3 regions of the Bradyrhizobium sp. STM 3566 genome follow, and region 3 is predicted to be linked to each of the others. Evidence: riboswitches for the same ligand, from Rfam matches in the RefSeq annotation. Region 3 holds a riboswitch; each other region holds the start of a gene.
The links. A riboswitch is a leader RNA that binds a small molecule or an ion and turns the genes downstream of it on or off. The one in region 3 is predicted to bind glycine.
Positions count from the first base shown of each region.

Region 1: linked by a shared signal. The riboswitch ahead of P6U27_RS13580 (D-amino acid dehydrogenase) and the one ahead of P6U27_RS31220 (D-amino acid dehydrogenase) in region 3 are both predicted to bind glycine.
Region 2: linked by a shared signal. The riboswitch ahead of gcvT (glycine cleavage system aminomethyltransferase GcvT) and the one ahead of P6U27_RS31220 (D-amino acid dehydrogenase) in region 3 are both predicted to bind glycine.

Region 1 is NZ_CP120692.1:2,866,159-2,869,399, reverse strand. It holds gene P6U27_RS13585 (M20/M25/M40 family metallo-hydrolase) at 1-743, shown strand, start outside; glycine riboswitch at 850-954, shown strand; glycine riboswitch at 958-1,070, shown strand; gene P6U27_RS13580 (D-amino acid dehydrogenase) at 1,139-2,440, shown strand; gene P6U27_RS13575 (ABC transporter permease) at 2,619-3,241, shown strand, end outside.
Region 2 is NZ_CP120692.1:2,722,782-2,726,022, forward strand. It holds gene gcvH (glycine cleavage system protein GcvH) at 111-479, opposite strand; gene gcvT (glycine cleavage system aminomethyltransferase GcvT) at 490-1,635, opposite strand; glycine riboswitch at 1,781-1,869, opposite strand; gene alaS (alanine--tRNA ligase) at 2,090-3,241, shown strand, end outside.
Region 3 is NZ_CP120692.1:6,554,012-6,557,252, forward strand. It holds gene P6U27_RS31215 (D-aminoacyl-tRNA deacylase) at 1-441, opposite strand, end outside; glycine riboswitch at 1,243-1,342, shown strand; glycine riboswitch at 1,346-1,433, shown strand; gene P6U27_RS31220 (D-amino acid dehydrogenase) at 1,495-2,742, shown strand; partial or broken gene P6U27_RS31225 (IS3 family transposase) at 3,150-3,241, opposite strand, start outside.

The sequences.
Region 1 (3,241 bases), 3.7 Mb from region 3:
GCGCCTCGTTCACGACGCCGCTGCCGATCACCGTGCTGTTCACGCCGGATGAGGAAGTCGGCACGCCCTCCACGCGCGACATCATCGAGGCCGAAGCCGCACGCAACAAATACGTGCTGGTGCCGGAGCCCGGCCGCGCCGACAACGGCGTCACCACCGGACGTTACGCCATCGCACGCTTCAATCTCGAAGCGACGGGACGGCCGAGCCACGCCGGCGCGACGCTGTCGTCGGGACGTTCGGCGATCCGCGAGATGGCGCGGCAGATCCTCGCGATCGACGCGATGACGACGGAGGATTGCACCTTCTCGGTCGGCGTTGTCCACGGCGGACAATGGGTCAATTGCGTTGCCACGACAGCCACCGGCGAAGCGCTGTCGATGGCCAAGCGTCAGGCCGATCTCGACCGCGGCGTCGAGCGGATGCTGGCGCTGTCGGGCACCAACAACGACGTCACGTTCAAGGTGACCCGCGGCGTGACGCGGCCGGTCTGGGAGCCGGATGCCGGCACCATGGCGCTGTACGAAAAGGCGCGCATCGCCAAATCCCTCGGCGCGGAATTACCGCATGCAAGCTCCGGCGGCGGCTCCGACGGCAACTTCACCGGCGCGATGGGAATCCCAACGCTCGACGGCCTCGGCGTCCGCGGCGGCAACGGCCACACGCTCGAGGAGTTCATCGAGGTCGATAGCCTGGTCGAGCGGGGACGCTTGATGGCGGGATTGCTGGCGACGTTGGAGTAACGGCGCAGCGACGACGCAGGCTTCGCACTGCACAATGCATTGGCAATCGGGGTCGAAATTTAGCCTTGTCCAAAAATGAGGCGTATCGTACTGCTCGGCTTGTGCACGCGACGATGCGGGAGAGATCGCAACGAAGGCATGCTGCTTTCGTTACGGCGCCGACGGAGCAACCGCCCCGGAAACTCTCAGGCAAAAGGACTGTATCGACAGGACGATCTGGAGAGAGACGGCACGATTTGATCATCGTGACGTCCACCGAAGGGGATAGTCCGAGGCTGACCTTCCGAGGTCCGCGCCGGATCAAGCTCTCAGGTAACCGTGACAGATGGGGCGCCGCCAACGGCTTTCGAGCCGGCGGTCAGCCATCTCTAACTCACGGGAGCCCCGACTTCATCATGACTCATATCGCCATCATCGGCGCCGGCATCACCGGCGTAACGACCGCCTATGCCCTGCTGGAACGCGGTTACAAGGTGACGGTGCTCGACAAGCACCGCTATGCCGCAATGGAAACCTCGTTTGCGAACGGCGGACAGCTCTCCGCCAGCAATGCCGAGGTGTGGAACTCTACCGCGACGATCCTGAAGGGCCTGCGCTGGATGTTCCGGCGCGATGCGCCGCTGCTGATGAATCCGCGGCCGAACTGGCACAAATATTCGTGGATGAGCGAGTTCGTCGCCAATATCGGCAACTACCGCGCCAACACCATCGAGACCACGCGGCTGGCGATCGAAGCGCGCAGGCATCTGTTCGACATTGCTGCGCGCGAAGGCATCGACTTCGATCTCGAGCGCCGCGGCATCCTCCACATCTATCGTGACAAGGCCGGCTTTGAATCCGGTCTGCGCGTCAATGCGCTACTGCAGGAAGGTGGCCTCGACCGCCGCCCGGTGACGCCGGAGGAAATCCGCGCGATCGAGCCGACACTGCGGAAGGACTATTATGGCGGCTTCTTCACGCCGTCGGATGCGACCGGCGATATCCACAAGTTCACCCGCGGGCTGGCGGAAGCCTGCAAGCGGCGTGGTGCGACCTTCATTCATGAGGCCAACATCGATTCGATCGCACGGACCGGCAGCGGCTTTGTCATCGGCTGGGCCGATCTCGCGACGAGCGATGCTGACGCGTTTCAACGCGGCATGCTGAAGGCGGACGGCGTCGTGGTCTGCGCGGGCGTTGCGAGCCGTCATTTCGCCGCCCTGCTCGACGAGCGCGTCAACGTCTATCCGGTGAAAGGCTACTCGATCACCGTGCAGCTCGACACCGCCGAGAGCCGCAACGCCACCCCGACCGTGAGCCTGCTCGACGAGGCCGCCAAGATCGTCACCAGCCGGCTCGGGGCCGATCGCTTTCGCGTCGCCGGCACCGCCGAGTTCAACGATTTCAATCGCGACATCCGCGCCGACCGCGTGCAGCCGCTGATCGACTGGGTGCGCAGCAACTTCCCCGCCGTCGAAACGTCGCGCGTCGTGCCCTGGGCCGGGCTGCGCCCGATGATGCCGAACATGATGCCGGTGGTGCGCGCGGGACGGATACCGGGCGTGTTCTTCAACACCGGCCATGGCCATCTCGGCTGGACTCTGTCGGCGGCGACGGCGCAGATGATTGCCCAGACCATCGACGGCTGGCGCGGGCTCAATGCGACGCCGACCGTGCCTTCACTTAGGGGTGAGCATGAACTGCGACATGCATCCTGAGTGGCCGATGCCGGGGACATGCCGGCCTCTTGCTACAGGGCAGCCCTTGGCACACAATTTGCCCCAAGAGGATGGCGTCTCCGGGCAGCCTTTTCAGTCCAAGTGATAGGCATGATAGACACGACAGAATTCCCGGGTGCCTCGAGGCGCCACAAGTTCCGCAGCCGGAGATAGGTGCATGCTGGGTTATCTTATTCGCCGCGTTCTGGCCGCGGTGCCCGTGATGGGCGTCGTCGCTCTGTTCGTGTTCCTGCTGCTGCGGCTGACGCCCGGCGATCCCGCCGCGATCCTCGCCGGCGACAACGCGACGCCGGAACGGCTCGAGCGCATCCGCGCCTCGCTCGGCCTCAACGAGCCGCTGATCGTGCAGTTCATCACCTGGGTGAGCAAGCTGCTGCACGGCGACCTCGGAACCTCGCTGATCTCCAACCTGCCGGTGATGAAGATGATCGGCCAGCGCGTCGAGCCGTCGATCTCGATCGCGCTGTCGACCATCGTCCTCGCCGTGATCGTCGCAGTGCCGCTGGGCGTGATCGCGGCGTGGAAGCACGGCACCTGGATCGACCGTTTCGTGATGGGCCTGTCGGTCCTGGGCTTCTCGGTCCCGGTGTTCGTGGTCGGATATGTCCTGATCGAGATCTTCGCGATCGATTTGCGCTGGGTGCCGGTGCAGGGCTTCCGCAGCATCTCGAACGGCTTCGGGCCGTTCTTCGAGCGTATCATCCTGCCGACCTGCGCATTGTCCTTCATCTACATCGCGTTGATCGCGCGCATGACGCGCGCGGCGATGCTCGACGTGCT
Region 2 (3,241 bases), 3.8 Mb from region 3:
GGCATCCAGTAAACGCAGGCGTTTCGGCTAGGGCCGATGGGCCGCGGCGTACTGGATCACCCGCCTTCGCGGGTGATGACACTGAGAATGAGGTTAGAGTTCTCGTCATCTCACGCCGTATGCGCCTTGTAGGCGGCTTCATCCATGAGGCCGCCGAGCTCGCTTTTGTCGGCGATCCTGATCTTGAAGAACCAGGCCGCGCCTTGCGCGTCCGAGTTCACCAGCGCCGGTTCGGCGGCCAGCGCCTCGTTGGTCTCGAGCACTTCGCCGGTAACAGGTGCGTAGACGTCGGAGGCGGCCTTGACCGATTCCACGACGGCGGCGGCTTCGGCCTTCTTCAGCGCGCGGCCGACCTTGGGCAGTTCGACGAACACGACGTCGCCGAGCTGCTGCTGCGCGTAATCGGTGATGCCGACCGTGGCGGTATCGCCGTCGATGGCGAGCCATTCGTGGTCGGAGGTGTACAGCGTCGTGGTCATTGTCTCGTCCTCAGCGTTTGTAGGTGTTTTTCACGAAAGGCATGGCGGCGACTGCGAGCGGCAGTCGCTGACCGCGCACCTCGGCGAAGAGTTTTGTGCCGAGCGCGGCGAGGCTCGCAGGCACGTAGCCCATCGCGACCGGCGCGCTCAGGCTCGGGCCGAAACCGCCCGAGGTGACTTGTCCGATGGGCTCGCCGCCCGCAGCGTCGGCAAAAAGTAGCGCGCCCTCGCGCACCGGCGCGCGGCCCAGGGCGAGCAGTCCGACGCGGCGGCGGGGCGCGCCGCCATCGAAATGGGCGAGGATCTTCTCTGCGCCGGGAAAACCGCCGGCGCGCGTCCCGCCGCTGCGGCGGCTCTTCTGTACCGACCATTCCAGCGCGGCTTCGACCGGCGTGGTCGCGGTGTCGATGTCGTGGCCGTACAGGCAGAGCCCGGCTTCCAGCCGCAGGCTGTCGCGGGCGCCCAGGCCGATCGGCAGCACGTCCGGATTATCCAGCAGCATCTTGGCGAGGCGTTCGGCATCGGCGGCGGGAACCGAGATCTCAAAACCGTCCTCGCCGGTGTAGCCGGAACGCGAGACGAAGCACTTGATGCCGGCAACCTCATGCGGACCGGCGTCCATGAACTTCATCGCCGGGGCCTCTGCACAGAATTTCGCCAGCACCGTTTCCGCCTTCGGGCCCTGCAGCGCGATCAGCGCGCGGCCTTCCAGCGAATCGATGATGCAGTCGCCAGAGAGATTCGCGCGCAGATGCGCCTCGTCCTCAGCCTTGCAGGCGGCGTTGACGACCAGGAACAGGTGATCGCCGAAATTGGCGACCATGAGGTCGTCGAGAATGCCGCCATCGTCATTGGTGAACTGGGCATAGCGCTGCCGCCCCGCGGCGATCGCCACGATATCCTGCGGCACCAGCCGCTCCAGCGCGCGGGCGGCGTCCTCGATCCTCCCGGATTTCGGCCGGAGCGCGATCTGGCCCATATGGGAGACGTCGAACAGGCCGGCGGAGGCCCGGGTATGAAGGTGCTCCTTCAGGACGCCCGCGGGGTACTGCACGGGCATGTCATAGCCCGCGAACGGCACCATCTTGCCGCCCAGGGACACATGGAGGCTGTGGAGGGGTGTACGTTTCAGGGAGTCTTGGTTATTCGCTAGCATCTAAGGGGCCCTCGGCGGTTCCCGGGGAGGATTCCCCGATGGACACCGGTCGAAGCCCCATCTGTCGCTGTGCCTGAGAGTATTATCCCGTCGGCGGACGCAGTCCGGGTCTTATGCCCGTCGGCGCCTCTTTCCAGATGCTGTCAAAGCCACGCGGTCCTTTTGCCTGAGAGTTTCCGGGGCGGTTGCTCCTTCGGCGCCGGCACCAGTGCCGGTCTCTCCCGACGTGGCCGTACGATACAGATGGGTAGAGACCACAGGCCGGCCAAGCCTGTCAACGCGACTTCTGTGCCTTTCAACGGGATTGCGCGCCTGCGGCAACCCTCTGATCTCCTTGCACAGTTTCTGGACAGCGAAGCTGGCCTTGTCTAAAAGCGCTTTGGCCCGCAGATATCAGCCTTAATTTCCGGTTTGGACGGCGGCAGCGGGCCCAAGCATACCCGATTGGATGAACATGAGCGGCGTCAACGAGATCAGGTCGACCTTTCTGAACTTCTTTGCCGAGAACGGCCACGAGGTCGTGCCGTCCTCGCCACTCGTGCCGCGCAACGACCCGACCTTGATGTTCACCAATGCCGGCATGGTGCAGTTCAAGAACGTCTTCACCGGCGTCGAGAAGCGCCCCTATCAGCGCGCCACCACCTCGCAGAAATGCGTGCGCGCCGGCGGCAAGCACAACGACCTCGACAATGTCGGCTACACCGCGCGCCATCTCACCTTCTTCGAGATGCTCGGCAATTTCTCGTTCGGCGACTATTTCAAGGAGCGCGCGATCGAGCTCGCCTGGAAGCTGATCACCTCCGAGTTCGGGCTGAAGAAGGACAAGCTGCTCGTCACGGTCTATCACACCGACGATGAGGCGGCGGGCCTGTGGAAGAAGATCGCGGGCTTCGCCGACGACCGCATCATCCGTATCCCGACTTCGGACAATTTCTGGGCGATGGGCGACACCGGGCCGTGCGGCCCTTGCTCGGAGATCTTCATCGACCGCGGCGAGCACATCTGGGGCGGGCCTCCGGGCTCGCCGGAGGAGGACGGCGATCGCTTCCTCGAATTCTGGAATCTCGTGTTCATGCAATACGAGCAGGTGACGAAGGAGGAGCGCGTGGATCTGCCGCGTCCCTCGATCGACACCGGCATGGGCCTGGAGCGCATGGCCTGCATCCTCCAGGGCGTCGAGAGCGTGTTCGAGACCGACCTGTTCCGTAACCTGATCGACGCGACCGCGTCCGCGCTGGGCAGCGGACCGACCGAGCAGAATGCGGCCTCGTTCCGCGTCATCGCCGACCACTTGCGCTCCTCGGCCTTCCTCGTCTCCGACGGCGTGCTGCCTTCGAACGAGGGCCGCGGCTACGTGCTGCGCCGGATCATGCGGCGGGCGATGCGCCATGCGCAGCTGCTGGGTGCGAAAGAGCCCTTGATGCACCGGCTGGTCTGGGCGCTGGTGCGCGAGATGGGCCAGGCTTACCCCGAGCTGATGCGCGCGGAGAAGCTGATCGAGGAAACGCTGCGGCTGGAAGAGACGCGCTTCCGCAAGACGCTGTCGCGCGGCTTGGCCATCCTCGATGAGAAGAGCGCAGGTCTGAAAAAGGGCGACATGTTCGAC
Region 3 (3,241 bases):
AGTCGCTTCCAGGTAAGTCCGAAAGGAGTCAAGACCGGAAGTGACCCGCTCGGTTTCGATCGCTAGAAGAAGCCCCCGCGTAATCCGGGGGTCGACCGCGCTAAAGGTTCCCGTGCCCAGATCGCCAGTCGTTTGAACCGAGAAGATCGCGTTTGGCGCGTTGGCACCCTCGTGCCAATTCACGATACCAATAACGTTGGCATCACCGAAGCGTTCATTCAAGATTGGCGCGTAGCGCGCATAGTCGTTACTTACGACCTCGTTCGTGGCCACGATCGAAATTCTGGCGTCATGCAGGCCAGCGATTTCGAGGACGGAGTGCCCATCGACTTCGAAACTCGTTGGAACGAGAGCGCATTCGGCCTTGAGAGCATCCAGCACGTGCCCCGCGACGGGGTCTTTTTCCCGATCGACGCAGAAGACAAAGACGCCATGTCTCATCGAGACCCTCCGCCCAGTTCAAAGCCGATCGAGAGCACAGGACGTCTATCTTCAAATTGGCGCCGTCTTTTCGACTTTCTCGGAAAACACGATGCTCCCTGAACCGAAATCCGCGCTTGCACGGCGACGAGAGTGGGCGGGCGGGAGGAGATTAACTCAAGCCCGAATAGCGTCACAACCGCGCCCCTCGCGCACTGAGTTCTGTTACGGGCGAGCCTGTTTGACGGAGCAGCGAGCGGAACTCGCGCAAATTGAAGATCGCGGCAGCGGATCGCCGGACCATCAGCGAACTTAACCTGCCTGCGCGGCGAACGAGAGCAGCGAATCCTGCCGCCACAAGCCAGAGACGTCGACGCAAGCGATGTGAAGAGCCTCTCATCGAGCAGAGCGACCGCCTCAGGCGCGCAGTCCTCCATTTTGGCTCGACTTTGAAAGAGATGCATGCCAGGCACAGCTTCGTAGGGTCCTACACCACCGCTTATTTATTAGAGCGTCGCCACGCAAACATTGTGCGTTCTTTTGGGGATCCCGCAGTATTTCTGCGCTTGCCGCCGATAGCGCGCTGAAAACCAATGGGCGAAACCACTGGGATGTCCGGCGAATGCAATCATCAAAAAGCGAGATCAGCATAGTACCAGGCAACAGACCACCTGCTAATCTTGGTAGGGAGCTGGGGCAAACACCGAGTTGTTCGAGCTAGGGCAAAAATCGAGTTGTCGCTTACGCGTCCACTTTTTGGGTCCGACGATTCATCACGGCTTGACAGGTAGCGAGTACGTCTGAGAGTATTATCGTGTCTGATGATGGTGTGCGGGAGAGCGCGATAAGCCTGCAAAGGCGTATCACCGCCGACGGAGCAACTCCCCAAGGAAACTCTCAGGCCCAGGACCGTACACCGAGGACGATCTGGAGAGAGGTGCTGGTCAGCACCCACCGAAGGGGACCGTGATCCACGAGGATTGCGGACAAAGCTCTCAGGTGCAGGGACAGATTTGGGGACGGAGACATGGCGAAGCCATTCACCGTTCGTTGAATCCTGTCCTGGAGCACACGATGAGTACGATCGTCATTATAGGATCCGGTATCACCGGAGTTACAACTGCCTATGCCCTGGCCCGCCGCGGCTATTCGGTTACAGTCTTGGATCGCCAGCGCTATCCGGCGATGGACACTTCGTTTGCGAACGGCGGCCAATTGTCGGCGAGCAATGCCGAGGTGTGGAATAGCATCGCAACAATCGTTAAAGGCTTGAGGTGGATGCTGCGCAAAGACGCACCATTGTTGCTGAACCCAAGCCCCAGTTTTCACAAGTATACTTGGCTGGCAGAGTTCGTAGGCCAGATTCGAAACTACCGCCACAACACGATCGAAACGACGAAACTCGCGATAGCTGCTCGCAAGCATCTTTTTGAGCTAGCCGATCGGGAGAGCATCGATTTCGACTTGGAGCGGCGAGGAATTTTGCACGTTTACTCGAGCAAGCTCGACTTCGATGCGGCCTCTCGCGTGAATCAGTTGCTGCTCAAGGGCGGATTGGATCGCCGTCCCGTGACGCCCTCTGAAATGCTTACAATAGAGCCAGCTCTGCGCGATCAGTATTATGGCGGATTCTTTACCCCGTCTGACTCAACCGGCGACATTCACAAGTTTACGCGCGGCCTCGCTGCGGCTTGCGAGCGAGGGGGCGTACGCTTCGTCTTTGGTGCCGAGATCTGCGGCATGCGGTCCGATCGAGACGGCGTGGTCGTACACTGGAAACGAGGTTCGCTAAAGGAAGAACTCAAGGCCGAACGCGCAGTGGTTTGCGCGGGGGTCGGCAGCCGCCGCATTGGTTCAATGCTGGGGGACAACATAAACATTTATCCCGTCAAGGGCTACTCCATCACGGTAGAGCTGAGAGACGAAACGAGCCAAAAGGCTGCGCCCCGTGTCAGCCTGCTTGATGAGGCCACCAAGATCGTGACCAGCCGGTTAGGAGAAGATCGCTTCCGGGTCGCGGGGACCGCCGAGTTTAATGGCGAAAACCGCGACATCCGCTGGGACCGAATTAAGCCTCTGATACGGTGGGTAGAGCGATCGTTTCCGGATGTGTCTACCGCTCAAGTGGTGCCATGGGCGGGCTTGCGTCCTATGACACCTAGCATGATGCCGAGGGTTGGCCGAAGCAAACGCCCGAATGTTTTCTACAACACCGGCCATGGCCATCTCGGCTGGACATTATCCGCTGTCACAGCTGAAATGATCGCTGATGTCATTGCGACAGACCGCAGCAATACTCGGCTGAGCGCATCCGTGTCCTGATCCTGTTGAATGGGTCCTGGTTCATGCTCCCGCCGATATCGCGGCAGGAGCATGTCGCTTGTGATAGCGCGGAAGCGGGATTTGCAGTCGCCTTCGAAGGATGATGCGCCCGTCAGTCAGGGCGACTTGGTTCCGGCAATTCATTGTACAGGTAAGATCCTGCGGACCACTTGGCACGCTGTTTCCAAAGCCTTCGTATGACGCAGTTGTTGCGACCGTCCCGAATGGACACCGACCAGATGGGGCTGCATGAGCGACGTCGTTTCTTAGCAAGGCGCACGCGGTACACACCGTGAAGTGCCGTTTGCATTAGGGCAGGACGTAGCTTTGCGCGGCCCGAATCAGGCGCCAAAGCCGTTCGCGCCGCTCACCCAAGCGTAAAACCAACCTGAGCTGCCACTGAACTTTCATCCAGCGGCGGTTAGAGTCTCGGTGGTTTGTACGCCAAGTGGCGCGGGTGGAGCAACGGACGATCGGCGGAGCTGGTCGGGGTTGCGCA